One region of the Pseudoalteromonas sp. SR44-5 genome, then DNA from elsewhere that is predicted to be linked to it. Evidence: predicted binding sites of a transcription regulator. Region 1 holds the regulator's gene; each other region holds the start of a gene.
What was found. Region 1 encodes sigma-54, which starts transcription at its own class of promoters, with help from an activator protein. Its sites were predicted from a motif close to GTTGGCACGNNNNTNGNNT; they were not measured.

Region 1 (5,773 bases):
GTTTGGATCTGCCAAGTGAATTTTTGTACGATACTATGGCTGGCTAAATAATCTTTTACTGGCTGATCAAGGCCTGTAAGTGGCTTAAGCTCAGGCTCCCAATGTGGGTTTGGTAAAAAGCGTGCATCAAAAACATAATCAGCTTCTTTTGGGATACCATATTTAAAACCAAATGATTCAAAGGTAATGATTAGTTTTTTATCTTTTTTCCCTAAAATCTTTTCACGGATTGACTCTGCAAGCTGGTGGACACTCAGATCAGTGGTATCAAGTATAAAGTCAGCGCGAGTAGTTAATACATCAAGTAATACTTTTTCTTGCTTGATAGCTAAATCCAGTGGCAAAGAGTCCAAAGATAATGGGTGTAAGCGGCGAGTTTCAGAAAAACGTTTGATCAGGGTTTGATCATCACTGTCTAAATAAAATAGCGTCGGATTTGCAAAACCAGGCAAGTATTCAAGAATATCGTTAAATTCTTCCTGCTCTTTCGGTAAATTACGGACATCAATACTGACGGCAATTTTGTCATAATTATCAGAGACACTGCGCACTAATGAAGGTAATAAGTTTACCGGAATATTATCTACACAATAATAGCCAAGATCTTCTACTACACGCAGAGCAACAGATTTACCTGAGCCAGAACGCCCACTGATGATGATTAACTCCATGTAAATTCTCCTTCATTTGGCTACGATTGCGCAGCAATTACGTGATACAAATCTTGGTCTGTTTTTGCGCTACGTAGTTGTTTACAAAAATCTTTGTCGTTGAGTTTATCAGCAATTGTGGCTAACGTCTTCAAATGAAGTTGGCTATCACCATCTGGCACGATGAGAGCTACAAATATATCAACTGGGCGATTATCTATCGCATCAAAATCAATCGGTGATTCACTCACTATAATTATTGCTAGCGGGTTTTCAACACCACTCATACGGCCATGAGGAATAGCAATACCACGACCAATACCCGTACTACCTAGTTTTTCTCTCGACAGTAGTGCGTTGAGGATTTCTTGTTGTGATAGCTGAGGAAGTTGTTCATGAGCCAATTGGCTGATAAATTCAATGATCCGTTTTTTGCTATTAAAAAGGACCGCAGCTTTACTGCAGTCCTGGCAAATAAGTGAGCTTAATTTCATAGTGTTAGTGTCGAGCGTGCTTCTCTTTGTGTTTAATTACCTGACGGTCAAGTTTGTCGATTAGTCCGTCAATGGCTGCATACATGTCTTGGTGCTCAGTTGAGGCAAATAATTCAGCGCCACTGACATGTAATGTGGCTTCTGCTTTTTGGCTTAGCTTTTCTACATCAAGAATGACATGGACATTATTGATATGATCAAAATGCCTTTCAAGCTTGGCAAACTTATTGTTTACATAGTCTCTTAATGAATCAGTAATTTCTACATGACGACCAGTTAAATTTAGTTGCATAAGCATTTTCCTCTTGTGATTTTACGCCTTAAATCAAACTTTTACGTTGATTTGACGGTGGAATAGCCAGTGACTCGCGGTATTTTGCAATAGTCCGTCTAGCTACTTTGATACCTTGCTCTGCCAATATATCTGCAATTTTACTATCACTCAATGGTTTCGCTGAGTTTTCTGCACTGATCAATTTTCTGATCAATGCTCGAATGGCTGTCGATGAGCATTCGCCGCCGTTCTCAGTACTTACATGGCTCGAGAAAAAATATTTTAACTCAAATATACCACGAGGGGTATGCATGTATTTTTGGGTGGTTACACGAGAAATTGTTGATTCGTGCATCTCAACCATTTCGGCAACGTCGTTTAGTACCATAGGGCGCATGGCCTCAGGGCCATGCTCAAAGAATCCTTGCTGCTGTTTAACAATGCAGTTGGTTACTTTGAGTAACGTCTCGTTACGACTTTCTAGGCTTTTAATAAACCATTTAGCTTCTTGCAAATGCGAGCGTATAAATTGGCTGTCAGTGCTTGATTTTACAGAGCGTGACATCGCCGCATATTGGCTGTTCACTCTAATTTTTGGCATGCTGTCTGGATTGAGTTCAACCACCCAGCGACCTTTAATTTTTTTCACCGAAACGTCAGGAATAACATACTCTGATTCTTCGCGTACTATGGTATCCGCAGGCTTTGGGTTAAGGCTGTGGATCAGTGTCATTACTTCTTTTAGTTCATCTTCTTTAAGCTTAGTCTTTTTCATCAAAGTGCGATAGTCACGACTAGCTAATAAATCGATATGATCAGTTAAAATCATTTTTGTCTCGCTAATCCAAGGAGTTGCAGGATCAAATTGATTTAATTGAATACATAAACATTCTTGTAGGCTGCGCGCAGCAATACCAACAGGGTCAAACAACTGAATGCGTTTTAACACTGCTTGCACTTCGTCGAGTTCGATTTCTTCTTCGTTATTACCTTGATTTAAGCTTTCTGCGATGTCTTCGCAGCTCAAGGTTAAAATACCTGAATCGTCAACGGCTTCAACAATCGCAATGGCAATGGCTTCATCGGTTGGACTAAAAGGTGTGAGTTGTAATTGCCACATTAGATATTCGTGCAAGGTTTCAGTTGAGGCACCTTGATAAATTGACTCATCTTCAGGCATTGGCCCAGATGACGTATTTGGCGCAGCACTCATGTATTCGTCCCAGGTGACGTCCATAGCCATTTCGTCACTTAAGGTCTCTTTACTTAATGCTTCGCTACTTTCTTGTTCATATTCGCTTGGCTTGTCGTCTGCTGATGCGCTAACGGTTAAGTCATCGTTATCTTGTTTTTGTTCGTTTTTACCAGCCGTGTCGTCTGAATATTCATGTTCTTCTAGCTCTAACAATGGATTGCTGTCGAGCGCTTCTTGAATTTCTTGCTGGAGATCCAATGTACTGAGTTGCAATAAGCGAATTGCTTGTTGCAGCTGTGGTGTCATTGTAAGTTGCTGGCCCATGCGCAGCTGGAGTGATTGCCTCATGTATCTCTAACAATCCTTTTATTGTTATCATCGTTAAGTCTAGCAGATACTTAGCCGAGCGTGGCTTTATAGCCTAAATTGCTCGCCCAGGTAAACATCGCGGACTGTTTGGTCGGCGAGTACATGCTCAGGGGTACCTGATGCAATTAACTCCCCATGAGAAACTATGTAGGCTTTTTCACAAACATCAAGGGTTTCTCGTACATTGTGGTCGGTAATAAGCACGCCAATACCACGGTTTTTAAGGTGTTCAATAATCTTCTTTATATCTAACACTGAAATAGGATCAACGCCAGCAAAAGGCTCATCAAGTAAGATAAATTTTGGGTTTGCGGCTAAAGCGCGTGCAATTTCAACTCGACGACGTTCACCGCCAGATAATGCCATACCTTGGCTGTCGCGGATATGTTGAATGCTAAACTCATCAAGTAAGCTGTCGAGCGCTTCTTCTCTGGCTTGTTTATTCAGCTCTTTACGAGTTTCTAAAATAGCCATCAGGTTTTGATAAACAGTTAATTTACGGAAGATGGATGATTCTTGTGGCAGGTAGCCAATCCCTAACCGTGCGCGACTGTGCATTGGCAGTAAGGTGATGTCATTATCATCAATACTGATTTTACCTTTGTCGCTTGGAACTAAACCCACAATCATATAAAAGGTGGTGGTTTTACCAGCGCCATTAGGACCCAATAAGCCAACAATGCTGCCTGCGCTAACTTCTAAACCCACGCTTTTTACAACTTGGCGACCTTTATAGCTTTTTGCTAGAAATTCAGCTTTTAATGTACTCATGGCTGCCCTTTAGATTTGTCTTTTTTACTGTCTACTGGTACCAAAATGGTGTGCACACGATCGCTTGAGCTTGCGCCTTTTTCAGCACTGATCAGTTGCTGGTCCATATCATAGGTAATGCTTTTGGCATTGATTTTTTGACCTGCCTGAGTGACTTGTGCATTGCCAACCAAGGTTAAATAGCGCTTAGCGACATCGTAACGGACTTCATCAGCACTGGCACTCATTACTGTGCCATCAGTTTGTTTTTCTTCAAAGTAAGCCGGACTGCCAGTTGCGACAAGTAGTTGTTTGTTATCGCCTAAATCTTCGCGCTTATGGACTTCAAGTCGATCCGCTTTGATACGGCGGTTACCATGAATGATTTCAACATTTTTTTCAAAAATACCGATATTGTCTTTCAGTTGGGCAAGCTGCGTGTCAGCACTGATAGAGACTTGATCTGCAGGTGGTGTCGTATTTTCAGCAAAGCTTGCAAAAGCAATGAATAAGCTTGGTATAACAAGCAAGTGAGCAAATTTATTGGTCATAATATATGGTTCGCGTATGGTTAATTAGTTCTACCACTTCGGCTTTTAAGTCGGCATGGAGACCGCGCCCAGTGATTTTTAAATTTGGTCCGATTAATTCAACTGGTTGTTCTGAACTCATGGTTTGTAGTTCAATATCAACCTGAATATTATCTGCGTTTATATGTTCAATCATGGCATTATTGGTCAGGTTTTTAGCAACCACATTACCTTCTAAAATTAATTGATGATTTTCATATAAGGTGGCTTCATCGGCATTAATTTGCCACGTCTGCTGTTGATTATAGAGTGTAAAAATAGGTTGTTCAAAGTAAGTGAACCCTAACTGTTGGTAGAGTTCCATTTTTGCAGCTGTTACTTTGTGGCTAATTTTACCTTGTTCATCAAATGCGGTTTGTTTTAATGCCACCGCAGTATAATCAGGTTTTGCTATTATATCTTCTTGGTGTTGTTTTATGGCGGTACTTTGATAAAAATACGGATACCACAGCCATACCATGCAGCCGACAAATAATACGCATAATATTAAACGCGCACTATTCATGAGCTCGTGCCTTCGCTGGTTAATGATTTACCATTTTCGAGCATTAATAAATCAGTGAGTTCACGCACCGCCCCAAAGCCACCAGGTAGCATGGTTGTATAATGTGAAATGCGTTTGATTAGTGGATGCGCATCATTTACTGCCACCGCAAAACCAACCAATTCCATTACCGGCAAGTCAGGTCCGTCATCGCCTATGTAAGCGATTTGTTCATCGCTTAACTGCAATTTATCCTTGAGCTGTTGATAAGCTTGCAACTTGTTTTCTTGGCCTTGGTAAATATGCGGTACTGTCAGGCTAGTCATCCGTTGCTGAACTATCTGTGAATGACGACCGGTGATCACGGCAACTTCAAAACCGCTATTGATCAGTGCTTTGATACCAAAGCCATCTTTAGTATTAAACGCTTTGAGTTCTTCACCTTGGTTACCAAGATAAATACGACCATCTGAAAACACCCCATCGATATCACAGATCAGGAGTTTGATTTTTTGTGCTCGCTCGCGAGCATCATCTGAAAGTGGCTGATATAAGTCAGCAAACTGCATTATAAAACTCCTGCTTTGAGCAAATCTTGCATATTAAGAGCACCAATAGGGTGGTGTTTATCATCAACTACAATTAAGCCATTGATACGCTTATTCTCCATGATATTGAGTGCCTCGGCGGCAAGCATATCAGCAGTTGCAGTAGTGCAAGAGCGGGTCATGACAGTGCTTATCAAAGTACTGTGAATATCTATTCGTTGCTCTAAAATTCGCCGTAAATCACCATCAGTAAAAAGCCCTGCAAGTTGCCCTGTGTCATCAACAATAGCTGTCATACCTAAGCCTTTTGCCGACATTTCGATTAATGCATCTTTGATACATTGCTTATCATTGATCATAGGCGTTGCTGGGCCACTGTGCATAATATCTTTTAAACACAATAGTAAACGTTTACCTAA
Region 2 (5,773 bases), on a different contig from region 1:
CACACTAGCATCCGATTTAGCAACCCGACTTGCAAGTTCTAATAGCTGAATGCTACTCGGATCAGCGACAATCGGCCCGTCAGTTTCTTTTTCCGGCTCAGGTAGATAGCGGCTTACCATATTAAGTAGCACTTCGGGCGCAAACGGTTTGGCCATATAGTCAATTGCCCCTAACCGCATAGCCTCAACAGCATCATCAATAGTCGCATACGCTGTCATCATTAAAACCGGTAGATCAGGGTAATTAAGATTAATGCTGCGCAGTAAATCAAGACCACTCATCGCGCCCATTTGCACATCGCTCACGACCAGCGAAAAGCTGTCTTTTTTAAGTAGCACCATAGCTTGCTCGGCACTGTCAGCCGCAACGCAATCTATTCCAGACATTTCAAGCGTATCAATCAAGGCTTCACGAAGCCCTGCATCATCTTCAACCACTAAAATCGTGTTGTTCATATTGCCTCCGCCGATGTTGACTTTGTACAAATAGGTAACAGTAAACTAAAGCAGGCTCCGCCTTGAGCATTGTTCGTTACTGCAACTCGTCCTTGGTGTGCATTTGCGACTGAACTAACCACCGCTAAGCCTAAACCTGTGCCTTGGCTTCGGGTAGTAAAAAATGGTTCAAATAATTTATCAAGTAAGCTTAAATCGACCCCAGGGCCATTATCACTTACAGTAATACACACTAGCTCGGGATCACTCACATCCCGCTGCGCACTTAATTGAACGAGTGCATTACTGCCAACGACTTGAATACTATTGTGAATAAGATTTTGAATGGCACTGGCAAGCGCAGTTTTATTGCCCATTATCTCGATATCAGGCTCAGGTAAACTGACCTGAAGTTCACTATTATTAAGTGCGACCATAGCATCAGCGCCAGTTTTCACTTCAGTTAATAATTGCTGCATGGAAACATGTTCAACAACTTGCTGATCGCCACTTTTTGCGAACAACAACATATCGTTTACTTGGGTTTCGAGATCTTTTAAACGCGACATTAACTTAGTATGAAAATTGCCTCGCGAGCTTTCGGGTAACCGCTTTGAACCTAAATTAGCGGCATACAAAATCGCAGCAGACAGTGGTGTTCGCACTTGATGTGCCAAAGATGCCACCATTTTACCCAATGCACTTAAACGCTGCATATGTGCAACGCGTGTTTGTAGACGACGCGTTTCGGTTAAGTCAGTCATTAAGATTAATTGCCCTGGCTCTGGCGCTAATGCCGTTATTTCTAACTTAATTAAGCGTCCATCTTTTAGCGATACTTCATGGCCATCATCTTGTTGGGGCCGAAACGAGCGCTGGATCACACTGAACCACTTTTCACCTTCGAGTGGCTCCCCTAGCATGTCTGTTGCAATTTGATTAGCTTTAGCGATCAAACCGCGACCATCAAGCACCACAACACCCGCAGGCATTGTATCTACTAAATGACTTAACCAACTGGCTTGCTGGCGTAATTCACTTAACTCACCAATGTACTCTTCTTGCAGTAAACATGGGTTATACTGGGTCGCTGTGATAAATTGTGGTTTTAAGACATTAGCTAAGGCCATAATGCATTCTCGTTTACAGGATCTAACTAGCTAAATGCACAAATTGTACCAACAATTATATTGATTAATTTCATTTGCTTAGCGTATAAATAACGCGACAAAAAAATGACAAACTAAAATAAGCAAAGCAAGGAGACACTATGAATTCAACAAATTTATGTCGCTGCCCTTGGCTCGATACCAGTAAAGATGACTATGTTGCCTATCACGATGATGAATGGGGGATCCCAGTATATGATGACCAAACACTTTTTGAATTTATTACTCTGGAATCAGCACAAGCAGGATTAAGTTGGTATACGATTTTAAAGAAACGTGATGGTTATCGTCGTGCATTTTTGGATTTTGATGTAGAAAAAGTCGCACAAATGAACGAGCACGATGTTGAACGATTAATGCTTGATGAAACAATTATACGTAATCGTTTAAAAATTGTAGCAACTATAAATAACGCCAAACGTTTTATTGAAATTCAGCAAGAATTTGGCAGCTTCAGTAACTATCAATGGCAGTTTGTAGGTGGTAAGCCGTTAGTGAATGAGTTAGATAAACTTAGTGACTACCCTGCAATCACAGAGGCCTCAACTGCATTTGCAAAAGATTTAAAAAAACGGGGATTTAAGTTTTTAGGTCCAACCACAGTGTACGCCCATATGCAGGCCTGTGGTATGGTGAATGATCACAGTAATGATTGTTTTCGTAAAGCTGAGATTATTGAAAAATACTAGGTGTTAAGAGCTAGAAAAGTGACTAGGCGCTAGGATCCTAAATCTAGCGTCTAGGAATTAATGGCTGAAGCCATTTCCTACAAATGCTTAACCCACATATAAGCAGGCTTCAGCCACGAAAGATTTATATATATTTTTATCTGCTCATTTGATCTCATTCACTTCTCTTTGTGCAAAAGACCTTTAAATGATTGATCCACCACAGAGAACTCCGAGTTCAAAGAGGAAGGGATTAGGGTCCTAGCCCTTCAGCTCCGTGTAGCGCGCAGCGCCTCGGTGGTAAAAATTAAGTAACTATTTGCAAGCACCGAAATGGTAGGTAGTGCTTTAGCGCGTCAATGAACTTATCACCGTAAACGACGACCACACTCTGTAATTACTGATATTGCGAAGTAAAATATTAGCAACTTAGCACGTGTTAATCTCGTGATAGGTTATATTTTTTCATTTTTTCAACTAAGGTTGTGCGGCGTACACCCAAGATCTCCGCAGCACGCGCTACGACATAATCATAACGCTCTAAGGCCTGAGTGATCAGGCTAATTTCCAGCTCAGCTAAATAATCTTTTAGCTCAATCCCTTCGTCGGGTAAAAGGTCTGCTGATGGCTGAATTGCTTCAACTTCTGGCTCATCGTCGTAATCACTAAAACCAGTACTGAAAATATCATTGAAAGCATCACGCTCCATAAGCTCTTCGGGATATTGTGGTTCATAAGCATCAACTTCAATATAACGATATTTTGCTGGTAGATCGGGAATATCAACCACTTTATCTGGCAACATGATCACCATACGCTCAACTAAGTTCGCTAACTCGCGAATATTCCCCGGCCATGTGTGCTCTTTTAAACTATCAATTGCCCGCTCAGTAAACTTAGCGGTAGTACCACTTTGCTCATTAATACGGCGCATTAACTCTTTTAATAATAATGGAATATCATCAGCACGTTCTGCAAGAGATGGGTTTTCGATAGGAAAAACATTGAGTCGATAATATAGATCTTCGCGGAAACTTCCTTGCTCTATCATTTGTTCAAGATCACGGTGTGTTGCAGCAATCACCCGCACATCGGCTTGAATTGGTTTTGTACCACCAACCCGCTCATAGCTGCGCTCTTGTAACACTCGTAATAACTTTACTTGCATTTGTAGCGGCATATCGCCAATTTCATCTAAAAAAAGCGTCCCACCTTGGGCAAGTTCAAAGCGGCCTTTACGCGCTGAAATAGCACCAGTGAACGCGCCTTTTTCATGACCAAATAACTCACTTTCTAACAGCTCCGCAGGTATCGCCCCACAGTTAACGGGTACAAATGGCCCTGTATTACGTTTTGATAGTAAATGAACATTACGAGCAACCACTTCTTTACCAGTACCTGATTCGCCTAAAATTAATACATTAGCGTCCGTTTTAGCAACTTGTTCAATTAAAAAGCGTACATCTTTAACCGCTTCAGTTTCACCAACTAAGCCATCAAAGGTTTTGTGCGGTTTTGCGTGTTTATGCTCATTTGGCAACATCCGTTGATACTGTTGGCAATCATGCAGTAATTGAGTCGTTACATCATGGTTAAAAGGTTCACAGATAAGGCCAACTACATTGGCAATGCTCAACAGTGGTTTAAGGGTTTCACCAATTAATAGAAATGGTATTGTTGGATGGCGCTTGATCACGCTTTCATGATCTAAGCTTTGCAATGCACCGAGGATCACCATACATGATTGCTTTTGGTATTTTTCACATTCTTGTTCAAGGCTTGCATCGTCAAGCAGTTGCACTGCCTCACCAATAAAGGTAAGCGCAGCATGTAAACCAATCGCACGATTATTATTATTGTCTAAAATCAAGATCATTATTTAGCGAACCACAGTTACTACAAGCTATTAATAATTTAAATTGTAAGCGAGTTTGACAGGGATGCAAGCACAAAGCGGCAGTTTTTTGACATAGATGCCAAAAAACAGACACTAAGCTAATTGCAAGTAATACTTAAGAATTACTGTTTTATCATAGCCGTTATAATAACCCTAAAATAGATTCAGCCGATTGGTTAGCTTGGCCACGCAGTGCTATTGACGCTTGAGCTAAAATATCATTTGATACCTGCTGTGAAACCGCCTGAGCATAATCGGTATCTTGAATTCGACTTTGGCTCGCGGCAATATTTTCTTGCTGAGTACCCAGGCCTTTAATAGTGCTAGCCAATGTATTTTGAAAAGCACCAAGTTCAGCACGCTGGGCGTTAATTTCGTCCGCCGCTTGGTCACTAATATCAATTGCAGCTTGTGCACCTGCTTGAGTAGAAATATCAATTGTTGATATTACTGATGCAAAACTACCATCCGAAGGAGTAACCGTTTGATTTGCATTCGCATCTGGACCAACTTGAAACGACACCGACTGACCATCAAACAAAGGTTTACCTGCAAAATTGGCATTTTCAAACGTCTCTGTAATCTGACTTTGTAATTGCACCACTTCTTCTTGCAAAGCAGCACGGTCATTATCATTTAATGCGCCATTACCTGCTTGAATAGATAATTCACGAATACGCGAGACAGCATCGTTGACACCCGACAAGTTTGACTCGGTCGCTTGCGAATAAGAAATACCATCATAGGCATTATTCACCGCTTGGCTGTAACCGTCTTGCTGGGAGGTTAACCGATCTATAATTTGCAATGCCGCGGCATCATCTGCCGCAGAGTTGACTTTTTTACCCGTAGCAAGTTGCTCTGCAAGCTTGTTACTGGTTTGCTGTGTTTGGTTTAAAAAACTAGTTGCTGGTGATTGAATTTTCATAACAGGCTCCGACACGCTGATTGGTTAAATTATAGCTTAATTTGCCAAATTTTGCACTTTGTACCATTGTTTAATTAAATTAACTTGGCATCGTGCTTGCTAACCTACTCTGTTAATAGGTAAAGTACTGAGCAGTGTATTAAATTTCACTTTTTGCGTATTTAATTTTTTACTATAACTACGCCAATGATAAATAACTTGGGTAAAACTATGTTCGATAACAAAACAATTTTAATTACCGGTGGTACCGGATCATTCGGTAAAAAATACGTAAAAACGTTACTTGAGCGATACAAGCCAAAAAAAATAATTATTTTCTCTCGTGATGAGTTAAAACAATTTGAAATGCAGCAAGACTTTGATCAACCATGTATGCGTTACTTTATCGGTGATGTACGCGACAAAGACCGCTTACGCCGTGCAATGCGTGGAGTAAATTACGTTATTCATGCTGCAGCTCTTAAACAGGTCCCTGCCGCAGAATATAACCCGATGGAATGCATCAAAACTAACATTAATGGTGCTGAAAATGTCATTGATGCTGCCTTAGACAATAATGTTGAAAAAGTCATTGCGCTTTCTACTGATAAAGCAGCCAACCCAATTAATTTATATGGTGCGACAAAATTAGCATCCGATAAATTGTTTGTTGCCGCTAATAATATTGCCGGTGGTA
Region 3 (5,773 bases), on a different contig from region 1:
TGGTCCGACAATCAATTGTTTGGAAGTACCAAACAAGGCATATAAAATCATAGGTAATATGCATGAATATAGCCCGACAGCGGCGTTAACCCCAGTAAGTTGTGCATACGCGATAGCAACAGGTAGAGCAACGGCGGCAACGGATAACGCAGCCCTCACATCATCAGCAAACCACTTTCGTTCATAATGAAGTAAAGTGTTTAAACCCGGCATAAAATCATACAAACGCGACAGCACTAAAGTTTCCTTATTTAATCGTAAGCACACTTGGATAGTAAATTTAATATACCAACAAGTATAGCTCAGGGTTGAGGATTTTTTAATAAATAGCAGATACTTAGACTTAGGACTACTTTTGGTTCAGTGTTAAGTCTGATGAAAAAGTTTAAGGATATGCGATATTAGCTGGTTGGTGTTACCACATCGCTAATATCATACTAGATGGTGGTTAAGATAAAACCAGCGCAGAGCAATGGCTTTATCTTAGAGTGTGTAAATGCTTATTAGAAACTTTTAGCGTGCAGAGTATTGGTGAGCCTTTAATACTTCAAGAGAGACTACTTGTAACGATTTTTCATGGGTGGCCTCAAGTATAACCGGCGGAGCTACGTTTTCAGCAACCGCATGGTGCCAGCGCACGGCACATAAACACCATTTATCACCAGCCTTTAGGCCTGCAAAATCGTACATTGGATTAGGCGTTATCAAGTCATTGCCTTGTGCTTTTGAAAACTGTAAAAATTCATCAGTCATGATGGCACATACACTGTGGTTACCAACATCAGATGCAGGGACATAGCAAAATCCTTCTCGAGTGTAGCCTGTATTCCCGCAGCACAAATGCAAGCGCGTACCTAATACATTTAATTGATTGCTCATAAAACTACCTTGTTATAATTTGTATTGTTTTACATTGAGTCTGCTTTCAGACTATGTGAAAACGTGGTGGATGAAAAGCTGAATATTGATAGATAGCATGGAGATCACAAATAACATAGCCATTAAAAATATTAAACGTCAGTTTATTAAACTAATGGCGAGGCCAAAATCAGTTCAATATTCATTTATAGTTGCGTGTTGTGTGATTATTGTGCAATTGTGTTTTTGTTGGCTAGCAATTTTTACGTTTACTGTACTAGTAAAAATTTATTATGGTAGCTTTGCGGCTACTATACGTTTGTCTTATATCCAGAATCTATATATATGTGAATATGGTATTTGAATAGCTTTTGATTTCAAATAAACACTTAATTGTAATTGGCAGTATAATTACAGTTTTTATAAGCTCTCGATGTATCAATACTATGGAGCTTTACATTGTTACACGTGAGGAAAAATGAGTAATCTAAGTCTGAAAAATAAGCTGTTGCTATTAGCTATTTTGCCGCTCACGCTGCTGTTAATTAGTTTAATGGCCAGCTCATATTATTTAGAGTATCAAAATCAGCAGCAAAATTTTGTATCGTTTAAAACAAAATTAATTGCTGACAAAGAAAGTTTATTAGCAACTGAGGTTGAGATAGGCCGCCAAATAATTAATTACGAACTAGCCAAGGGGACTAAAGAAGATGCAAAAAATGCATTGCGAGATCTCACTTTTGGTAAAGATGGTTACTTTTTTATCTATGATACAAAAGGCGTTAGTATTTTCCATGCGTTATTGGGTGATGCAATTGAAGGGCAAAATAAAATAGCCATGACCGATCCTAATGGTAAAAAAATAATTGTTGGGTTGCTTGAGCAAGCAAGACAAGGTGGCGGTGCTTTTTATTATGATTTTCAAAAGCCTAATACAACGGGTTTAGTTGAAAAAATGGGCTATGCAGCGATGGTTCCTGGTACAGATTGGATGCTAGGAACGGGCGCTTATATGGATGATATTGAAGCTGAGCTAACAAAGTACCAAGCAACAATACAAGCTCATATGAATGAAAAAGTAACGACCCTGTTATTAATTGCATTATTTTGGGTGGTGTTGACGGTGTTTTTTGCCTTAATTGCGGCAAACAATATGGTAAAACCAATTCACAATATGGTGCAAAACTTAGATGATATTGCAAAAGGCGAAGGTGATCTGACTAAGCGCTTAGAAGTGCATAGTAACGATGAAATTGGTCAATTGGGTAATTCATTTAATGTGTTTGTTAGTAAACTACATAGCATTATCACCAATGTGGCAGATGTAACCCGTGATGTAAAAGATTCATCAAATGATATCAATACACAAACACAGTTAATTGAAAATCAGTTAGTAAACCATAATCATGAAACTGAGCTGGTAGCAACGGCGATCACCGAAATGTCAGCAACATCTCAGGAAGTCGCGCAAAATACCACACAAGTGGCGGTATCAACCCAGTCAGCCACGCAAGATGTTGCCAATGCTCAAAAATGTGTAGATGTTTCTTTAGAAGAAGTTTCAAATTTAATGAGTGAGATTAATCAAGCTGCTGAACAGGTTAATTCATTAAGTGAACAATCTAAAAAAATTAACAGTGTATTAAGTGTTATCGGTGGCATTGCTGAGCAAACTAACTTACTGGCCCTTAATGCGGCTATTGAAGCTGCAAGGGCTGGCGAGCAAGGCCGTGGTTTTGCGGTTGTAGCTGATGAAGTGAGAAGTTTAGCCAGTCGTACACAAGAGAGTACGTTAGAGATTAATGAAATGCTTAATGAGTTACATACGCTAGTCACGGCTGCGGTAAAGGCAATGTTGGCAAGTCAGCAAAGCTGTAATCGCTCAGTTGAGTCATCTCGCGCAATTTCTGAAAGTTTAGGAGCGGTAACCAGCTCGGTTACTACAATTAACGATATGAGCACACAAATAGCTACCGCTGCCACAGAGCAAAGTAGTGTAACTGAGGAAATTAACCGTAACGTTTTTGCGATTCAAGAAATCGTTAATGAGCTTACTCGTTCAATTAAAACAACCTCATCAGTCAGTCATCACTTAGCTGGTCGAGGGGAGAGTTTAGGCGATTTGGTAGGTCAGTTTAAGATCTAATATAAACAAAAAATAGCGGTATTATTGTTGAGCAGTAATAAATAAAGATCAGGCTTTAAATAGCCTGATCTTTGACTTTAAATATAAATGAATCAGTTTAAACTGAACACAAAACCGCTAGATTAGCTATTGAGTTTGCCCGTTGACGATTCTAAGTGTGCACGCACAAACCATTGAAACTGTTCTAAATCGGCAAGTTGGCTAATTAGCATATCCTCAGATACAGGATCGAGCTCTGATAGCTTGCCAATCGCACTTCGGTGATCGCCATTAATCCCATTGTATACTTTATCAAGCGCAACTAAATGATCTTTTACCAAGCCCTTACCAATTGCGTAATCTTGCCATGAACGACGATCAACTATCGATTTTGGAGTACCAACCGGAACTCCGCCCAGCGTAGCGATTCGCTCGGCGATGGTGTCGGTCATTGCTCTGATCACTTCAACCTGAGGGTCGAGCATTTCATGCACGCCAATAAAATTTGGGCCAACTACATTCCAATGAATATGTTTTAGAGTCAATTGTAAATCGATCAGTGCGACCATGCGGTTATCAAGTGTAGCAATGGTATTTTTTGCAGATTCTTCATTCATACCTGGGGCAGTAAATTCAGCGATTTTGTTTGTTTCGTTATTGTTACTCATTATTCCTCCTGATTTATAAGGAATGTTCACAGCGTCTAATAAAGTCTATGAACATGCGTTAGTTTATATAAAGCAATGGCTGTGCCGATAAAAATTATTTTTTAAGTTTCTGATATTTAATAATTTATATGTTTTTTGAAGTTGGGTGATGAAAGCATTTCTTTGAAATGCCATGAAAAATATGCACTTTTTTGTAAAATCTGCAAAATAAAAGATGCTGTTACGTGTTAGCGAATTACTTACTCTCAATAATAACTGTGATACAGAAGTGTATTATCATTGTTGATTAATCATCACTTACATATACTCAACCCATCTTGTTATTAAAGGAGAAGTGCATGTTGAGATTTTTTTCTATCGAGCAGGGGGTGATCAGAGAGTTAGAGCCTTCATCCGATACTTCTCTTGAAGCATCAATCAGAAATGCACACTGGATTGACACAATCAACCCAACGGAAGATGAGCGAAATACGCTCGCAAAAACGCTCAATATAACTTTTCCTGAGTCAGGGGATGTGCAAGAGATTGAAGCTTCATCGCGATGTTTTATCGACAATGAAGGCTTGCATGTGCACGCATTGTTTATGTCGCCCAATGAAGGACGTTTTAATACGGTAACAGTGGCCTGTTTACTTCAGGATAACTGTTTGCTGACCATTCGCGATGACGAGCTGGCTGACTTTCGATTGTTACGCTTAAGAGCACGTAAAGGTCAAGTAATGTGTGATACGCCAAAACAGTTATTGGTTACATTATTCGATCAAAAAGTCGAAAACCATGCTGATATGCTCGAGGATATGCATCATCAGTTAGAGAAGCTCAGTGCATATGTACTAGAAGAAGATGACTCTGATCTAGAAGAAGCGGTCAGTCGTATCGCGCGTTTAGAGGATGCGAATGGGAAAGTGCGTTTGTGTTTAATGGATACGCGGCGCAATATTTCGTTTTTAATACGTCGTTTAGGTGTACAAAATGAGGATCGCGAATCACTACGAGAAATTGTACTTGATATAGATACGCTAATGTCTCACTGTACCTTTTTGTTTGATAAGGTGAACTTTTTGATGGATTCAACACAAGGTTTTATTAACATTGAACAAAATCAAATTATCAAAACCTTCTCTATTGCTTCGGTGGTTTTTTTACCACCTACCGTAGTCGCCAGTGTATATGGGATGAACTTTAATATAATGCCTGAGCTGCAATGGGAATGGGGTTACCCATTTGCAATTGGCATTATGTTGCTATCGGGCTTTGCCCCTTATTTATTTTTTAAACACAAAGGCTGGCTGTAGTGTGTGCCAAGGACTACTTGGCATACACGATTACACGAGTTTATATTCATTTTATACGGATAGCGGTCTTATTATCACCTTGCATTAAGATAATAAAGCGGCCGCTAGGCGTACAAAGTCTGACGAGGTAAGTATACCCACGAGTTTATTTTTTTCAGTGATCACAGGCATGCAACCATGGCGGTTATCAACAAAAAACCGAGCAACATCTTGCAGTGGTTGGGTTGCTAGTACAGTGGCAAAATCGGTTGCCATAATAGTGTGTATTTTCGTTTGTTTTTCCTTTCGTTCAAGTGCGCTAGGGCTGTAATTAGCCATAATATTCATCACTTGGGCAATCATGATTTTTTGTGTCAACATACCCACTAGTTCGCCATTGTGATCAATTACCGGAATATGGCGGATATTTTTTTCCTTCATTAGATTATGTGCGTCGTGTAGGGTGTTTTCTGCACTTACGGCATATGGATCTGATGTCATTAAATCTGCAACTGTTTGGCTCATTTTGGCTCCTGTTAAATTACTAACCAGAACTTTGGTTAAAAAGGTTTACTAAAATAGCTACTGGAGACAGATTTATTATCCAGAGCTCATATTATTATTTATTCTAGCCTGGTTTTTTCTTATTGCACTTTATCAAGATCAAGGCTTTGTATTTTGTATAGAAATAGTTTTTAGCTTGGCCATCCATAGCCATTGAGGATAGATTTATTATCCGAAGCTCAGATTATTTATCTTTATGCGAAAAATTATCCCTGAGTGTACCAACCCAGCTTGAAAATTTATGCATCGCCGAGCTGCCTTTGCCCAGTAGCTCATGCATTTCT
Region 4 (5,773 bases), on a different contig from region 1:
CTCCGCGATAGTTACCGCACTTTCACAACCTTTTAATCGCATTAATGGCGATGCATCGGCGGGCGCGGCAACTACGACAGAACGTTTACGCCCTTCCACACCGAGTATTTCTTCGATAAATTCTTTTACTTCGCGGCCACGCTCCCCCACTAAACCAACAACTATTACATCCGCTTCTGAGCCTCGGGTCATCATACCCAGTAATACCGACTTACCCACGCCTGAGCCTGCAAATAGCCCCATGCGCTGGCCTTGGCCAACAGTTATCACTGAATTAATAGCGCGTACGCCAACATCCATCGGCTGCGTAATTGGTCGTCGAGATAATGGGTTAATGGAATTTTGTGCAAATTTTAAGTAATGCTCTGCTTTAATAGCTCCAAGCCCATCCAACGGACGCCCTAAGCCATCAACAACACGACCAAGTAAACACATACCAACAGGCAGTCCGGTATCATTTACTTGTGGGATCACTCGCGCACCAGGTAGTACGCCAGAAATATGGTCATTTGGCATCAAGTAAAGCGTCTGGTCATTAAAACCAACAATTTCAGCATCAACAAAACCATGCATGGTTTCAATTTTACATTGGCTGCCAACTGGCGCGCGTAATCCTTTCGCCTCTAATGTTAACCCTACAACACGGGTTAAAATTCCCGCAACAGCAGGCGTTGGTCTATGAATATGTTTTTGATACTGTTGTAAACGTTCACTTAATGGGCGTGGTTGAGAACTCATTGCAAACCAAAAATAGCGTTAGATACCACTACTATGCAAAAAACTATCCAACGTTTCTTTGACGCGGGTTTTTATAGTCATATCAATAGATGATTGTGGTGTTTTTACTTGGCAACCACCGCGATCTAAAGTCGGCTCTGCAACTAACTGCCAATGGTTTTCAGCTAGTGCAGCTTCACCATAACTATTTTTAACCAGTTCAATGTCTTCAGGGTGTAAATGAATACGCACACTTTGCTGCTCATTGGCTAACGCATCGATACACTGCTTTAAACTTTGCAAAATAATTTCAGGGGAGGTTTTAATTTCTTGATAAACTAACGCTTCGGTTAGCATTACGGTTAACTGTACAAGTTGCTTTTCGGCGTCATCATCGACTTTAGCTAATGGCGCTGACAAACTATCCAACAATGCTTTTAGACCCGTTAGCTGTTCTTCAATCAGTGGTTTTACTTCTTCTTGACCTTGTGTTTTACCAAGCTCAATGCCTTCTTTATAACCGGCTTCTTTTCCCTCACCTACGCCTTTTTCAAAACCATCAATATAACCCTGCTCGTGGCCTTGTTTTAAGCCTTCTTCGTAGGCATCTTGACGAATTCGTTCCAGCTCAGCCATCGTTAACGAAGGCAGCTCAGGCTCTTCGGGCTCTAGTGCTTGTTCACTTTCTTCAAGCTCTTTACGATATAAATCGGCCAGCGGTGTACCAAACGCCGTTGAACGACCATCGAATTTTCGAGTGTCTTGCGTAACATCTGGAATTGGCCAGTTTTCTAATAATTCATCAACTGCTTCACTGGCACGTAAAGGACGACCTTGATATTGAGTAGGTTTGCTCATGGTTTACAAGAACTCCTCACCACCACCACCACCAAGCATAATTTCACCTGAATCAGCGAGACGACGTGCCGTAGATAAGATCTCTTTTTGCGCGGCTTCAACTTCGCTGATCCGCACAGGTGCCATTGCTTCTAAATCATCAGCAAGCATCTCTGCAGCCCGTTTTGACATATTGCCGAGGATTTTCTCTTTCAATGCATCATCAGTGCCTTTGATGGCTTTCATCAGTACATCTTGTTGGACTTCACGCAAGATAGCTTGAATACCACGATCATCAACATCCATTAAGTTTTCAAATACGAACATTAAATCTTGGATTTGTTGCGACATCTCTTCGTCATGCTCGCGGATTGAATCCATCAACTGACCTTCAATATTGGTATCGAGGTAGTTCATAATATCAGCCGCCGCTTTCAAACCGCCCATTTTCGCAGCTTGCGCACCAGCTTGTCCGGCAAATTGTTTTTCCATGATCTCGTTCAATTCTTGTAAAGCCGCAGGTTGAACTTCTTCAAGGTTGGCGATGCGCATGGTTAAATCTAAGCGCACTTTTTCAGGAAACTGCGCTAAAATTTCGGCCGATTGCTCAGGCTCCAAATACGATAAAACGATAGTTTGTATTTGCGGATGCTCATTGCGAATAATATTGGCAACTTGCTTTGAGTCCATCCATTTCAATGAATCAAGACCCTTGGCACCAGATCCCATAACAATTTGATCTATCAGGCTTGCCGCTTTATCTTCACCAAGTGCCGCAGTAAGCGCTTTTTTGATAAAATCTTCTGATTGGAAGCCAATCGTACTAAAGCTTTGTATTTGTTCTATAAATAAATTGTGCACGGCACTGATTTTGGCTTGCGATAGATCATCTATCGCCGCCATTGCCATACCCACTTTTTGCACCTGTTTAGGTTCAAGGTGCTTTAATATTTGCGCTGCATCTTCTTCGGATAAGCTTAGCAATAAAATTGCGGCTTTATCTACACCGTCTAATTTATCAACATCAAACGCTGCTGGCAGTTGTTTTTGTTCTTGATCAGTCATCTTCAGTTAACCACGCTTTCACAACTTGTGAGGAGAGTTCTGGCTCATTTGCTACTAAGGCACGAACAGCTTTTAATAAGTCTTCATCGCCATGTAGGTCTGGTAACTGTAGTGTACCATCACTTGAGAAGCCAACCGAAGCAGAATCAAAATCTTTATTTAGCATATCTAGGGTGTTATCACCAATATCTACACCAGAACTAAGCGCATCATCATCATACTCTTCAAGGGTATCATCTGGGTAAATCAAGCGTTTCAGCATAGGTTTAACCACCGCCATGATTAGCACTATAATAACCAATGCGCCAAGCACTAAACGCACAACTTTCATAAACCAGTTTTGTTCCCACAGTGGTACTTCAATAGCTAAGTCCATCGGTTCACGTACAAACGGTACTGTCACTACTTCTAATGCATCACCACGCTGTAAGTCAAAACCCACACCACCTTGCAGTAAACGACGAATATTTGACAGTGCTTCAACTGAGCGAGGCTCCATAGTCGTTTCACCATTTTCACCCACTTTTGCCACATAATCGACTGCCACAGACACACTAATTCGACGAATAACACCACTTTGCTGACGTGTATGGGAAATAGTAGTATCAAGTTCATAGTTACGTGTCGCCTCTTTATGAGTGCGACTGGGTGATGAACCAGAGCCTGCACCACCTTGACCGGCAACTTCAGGAATATTCGAATCCACTGGGGGCTGATTTGTCAGCGCGCCAGGAATACCGATAGCTAACCCGCCGATGTTGTTTTCTTCAAAAGTGGTTTCGCTGCGTACCGCTGGTAAATCAGGGTTGTAGCGTTTTTGAGTTTCTTCAATCGCGCTAAAGTCCATACTTAAATCGACTTGTGCAGTGTAGTTACCCATGCCAATAACTGGCATTAAGATACCATCTATTTTATCTAGATATTCTTGTTCACGTTTACGTTCAATATCGTATTCTTTACGTGAGCGAGCAGCTAACGCACTTTGCGATCCTGAATTAAGTAATCGGCCATTTTGGTCTGTTACAGTTACTCGTGACGGCTCTAAACCTTGCACTGCTGAACCAATAATATCAACAATGGCGTCCACTTCTTCACTACCGAGCATACGACCACGTTTTAAAGTTAATACAACTGTTGCGGATGGTTTTTTCTCACGACGAGCAAAAACATTTTCTTTCGGGATTGCCAATAATACTTTAGCACGCGTGACATTTTGTAGTTCCTCGATCGTGCGCGCAAGTTGTTGTTCACGACCGTGCTTTAAACGTTCACGCTCTAAACGCTGACTAACACCAAAACCCATATCTTGCATGATAATATCAGTACCCGAGTTCGGCGCTTGCTCAATACCTTCGCGGGTCATTAACAATTTAATATTTTGATATTCATTTTCAGGAACAGAAACCACATTGCCATCAAGTTGATAGTCAATTTTTTGTGCATCTAAAAAATCGAGCGTTTGAATTAGCTCTTCCGTTGGCATTTTTCCAAGTGGACGCATATCTGGTTGACGTGCCCAAATAATCACAAAAATAGCGATCGCTAAACAAATCGCTAATGCAATAATTAAAGTGACCTGACGTAATACATCAACGCCGTTTAATGCACTTAAATAGCCTGACTTTTGTTCTTGTTGATCGTCATTATCAGTTTGGTCGATACCGCCGCCGGCCAAAGCAAGATCTGTTGATTGATTAGATTGCGCCACAATAATTCTCCACTACCTAGTTAAACAGGCATGTTCATGATTTCTTTATAGGCTTCTACAAGTTTGTTACGAACTTGTACAGTGGCTTCAAAGGCAACCGATGATTTTTGTGATGCGATCATCGCATCCGCTAATGACACATTTCGGTCGCCCATTTCAACCGCTACGACTTTTTGTTTTGCATCAGCTTGAAGGCCATTCACGGTATTGAGTGCATCACTTAACAAATCGCCAAATTGGGCGCTCGAAGTAGGCTGCGCCTGCGTCGGTAATTTGTTTACTTGATTACTACGACCAGCTTCGAGAGCCATAGATTGCATTTCTTGAAATAATGCGCTGTTTTGAATTTTCATAATTGTCTCTGACGATGCAGTTTACTAATAACTTAATAAAGCACAAAGCATGCCAACTAATAAATTAATTAATATCAATAGCTTGAGATGTGTTTTTGTTGTCAGAGTTTTGACAAGTTTACGCCCAGCAAGGCTGAGCGTAAATTAAATAGTGAAGGAAAACAAAAATTATAGAGGCTTAAGCAGGTAAGGTGATCCCCAAATCACGCATTTGTGCCAATTTATAACGTAATGTTCGTGGGCTGATCCCTAATGTTTCAGCTACATCTTTACGCTTGCCTTGACAACGATTTAGGGTCTCTAAAATAATTCTATGCTCTTTATCTTTAAGTTCATCTTTGTAACTTCCCGAATCCAAGCTTGGTAATTCTTCACGCAGCTGATTGCGTTCTGCTGTCGCTTTTATTGCTGGCGCTTGCAGATCATAATAAGCATCATTAGTTGGTGAACTTGTAACCGCCGAAGTAGTGTTTTCTGGTGCTGAATTAACCGGCACTAAACTTGCTGATAAAGCCGCAGTTAGAGGAGTCTGGGTTAAATTTTCAATAAAAATAGCACTTTCGTCAATCATATCACCGTGGCGTAATATCAACGCACGCTGGATCACATTATCCAGTTCACGCACATTACCTGGCCAAGTATGAGCTAATAATTTTTTCTCTGCCGGTTCGCTAAGTACAGCGATAGGCTCTTTGCTTTTATTGAGATGACGTTCAATTAAATGCTTTGCCAACACGACAATATCTCCTGGACGTTGACAAAGTGGACGCCACATCAACGGAAATACATTTAACCGATAATATAAATCTTCTCTAAACTGGTGCTTAGCCACAGCCTCTTTTAAATCACGGTTACTGGTAGCCAAAATACGCACATCTAGCTTAATAGTTTTGCGACCACCTAAACGTTCAACTTCGCGTTCTTGTAATACGCGTAGTAACTTAGCCTGTAGGCCTAAATCCATCTCAGTGATTTCATCAAGTAAAATTGTGCCACCTTGTGCTTGCTCAAATTTACCCGGACAAGCTTGAATCGCACCAGTAAACGCGCCTTTCTCGTAGCCAAATAATGTAGCTTCGAGCATATTTTCAGG

Region 2: a site for sigma-54 is predicted at 1,600-1,618, ahead of H5154_RS10095 (PAS domain-containing sensor histidine kinase). Genes of this name have one in related genera too.
Region 3: a site for sigma-54 is predicted at 3,722-3,740, ahead of dps (DNA starvation/stationary phase protection protein Dps). Genes of this name have one in related genera too.
Region 4: a site for sigma-54 is predicted at 4,719-4,737, ahead of fliE (flagellar hook-basal body complex protein FliE). Genes of this name have one in related genera too.

Annotation. Positions count from the first base shown of each region.
Region 1 is NZ_JACJDT010000061.1:12,252-18,024, reverse strand. It holds gene rapZ (RNase adapter RapZ) at 1-671, opposite strand, end outside; gene ptsN (PTS IIA-like nitrogen regulatory protein PtsN) at 692-1,144, opposite strand; gene hpf (ribosome hibernation promoting factor) at 1,149-1,436, opposite strand; gene H5154_RS21045 (RNA polymerase factor sigma-54) at 1,465-2,961, opposite strand; gene lptB (LPS export ABC transporter ATP-binding protein) at 3,028-3,753, opposite strand; gene lptA (lipopolysaccharide transport periplasmic protein LptA) at 3,750-4,283, opposite strand; gene lptC (LPS export ABC transporter periplasmic protein LptC) at 4,273-4,827, opposite strand; gene kdsC (3-deoxy-manno-octulosonate-8-phosphatase KdsC) at 4,824-5,375, opposite strand; gene H5154_RS21020 (KpsF/GutQ family sugar-phosphate isomerase) at 5,375-5,773, opposite strand, start outside.
Region 2 is NZ_JACJDT010000014.1:46,626-52,398, forward strand. It holds gene H5154_RS10090 (sigma-54 dependent transcriptional regulator) at 1-456, opposite strand, end outside; gene H5154_RS10095 (PAS domain-containing sensor histidine kinase) at 453-1,565, opposite strand; gene H5154_RS10100 (DNA-3-methyladenine glycosylase I) at 1,706-2,293, shown strand; gene H5154_RS10105 (sigma-54 dependent transcriptional regulator) at 2,712-4,148, opposite strand; gene H5154_RS10110 (flagellin) at 4,312-5,097, opposite strand; gene pseB (UDP-N-acetylglucosamine 4,6-dehydratase (inverting)) at 5,308-5,773, shown strand, end outside.
Region 3 is NZ_JACJDT010000011.1:14,132-19,904, forward strand. It holds gene H5154_RS08275 (SulP family inorganic anion transporter) at 1-237, opposite strand, end outside; gene H5154_RS08280 (DUF2237 family protein) at 514-879, opposite strand; gene H5154_RS08285 (methyl-accepting chemotaxis protein) at 1,337-3,004, shown strand; gene dps (DNA starvation/stationary phase protection protein Dps) at 3,127-3,651, opposite strand; gene corA (magnesium/cobalt transporter CorA) at 3,990-4,946, shown strand; gene H5154_RS08300 (HPP family protein) at 5,031-5,450, opposite strand; gene H5154_RS08305 (oleate hydratase) at 5,674-5,773, opposite strand, start outside.
Region 4 is NZ_JACJDT010000014.1:40,745-46,517, forward strand. It holds gene fliI (flagellar protein export ATPase FliI) at 1-738, opposite strand, end outside; gene fliH (flagellar assembly protein FliH) at 757-1,575, opposite strand; gene fliG (flagellar motor switch protein FliG) at 1,579-2,619, opposite strand; gene fliF (flagellar basal-body MS-ring/collar protein FliF) at 2,612-4,327, opposite strand; gene fliE (flagellar hook-basal body complex protein FliE) at 4,348-4,680, opposite strand; gene H5154_RS10090 (sigma-54 dependent transcriptional regulator) at 4,859-5,773, opposite strand, start outside.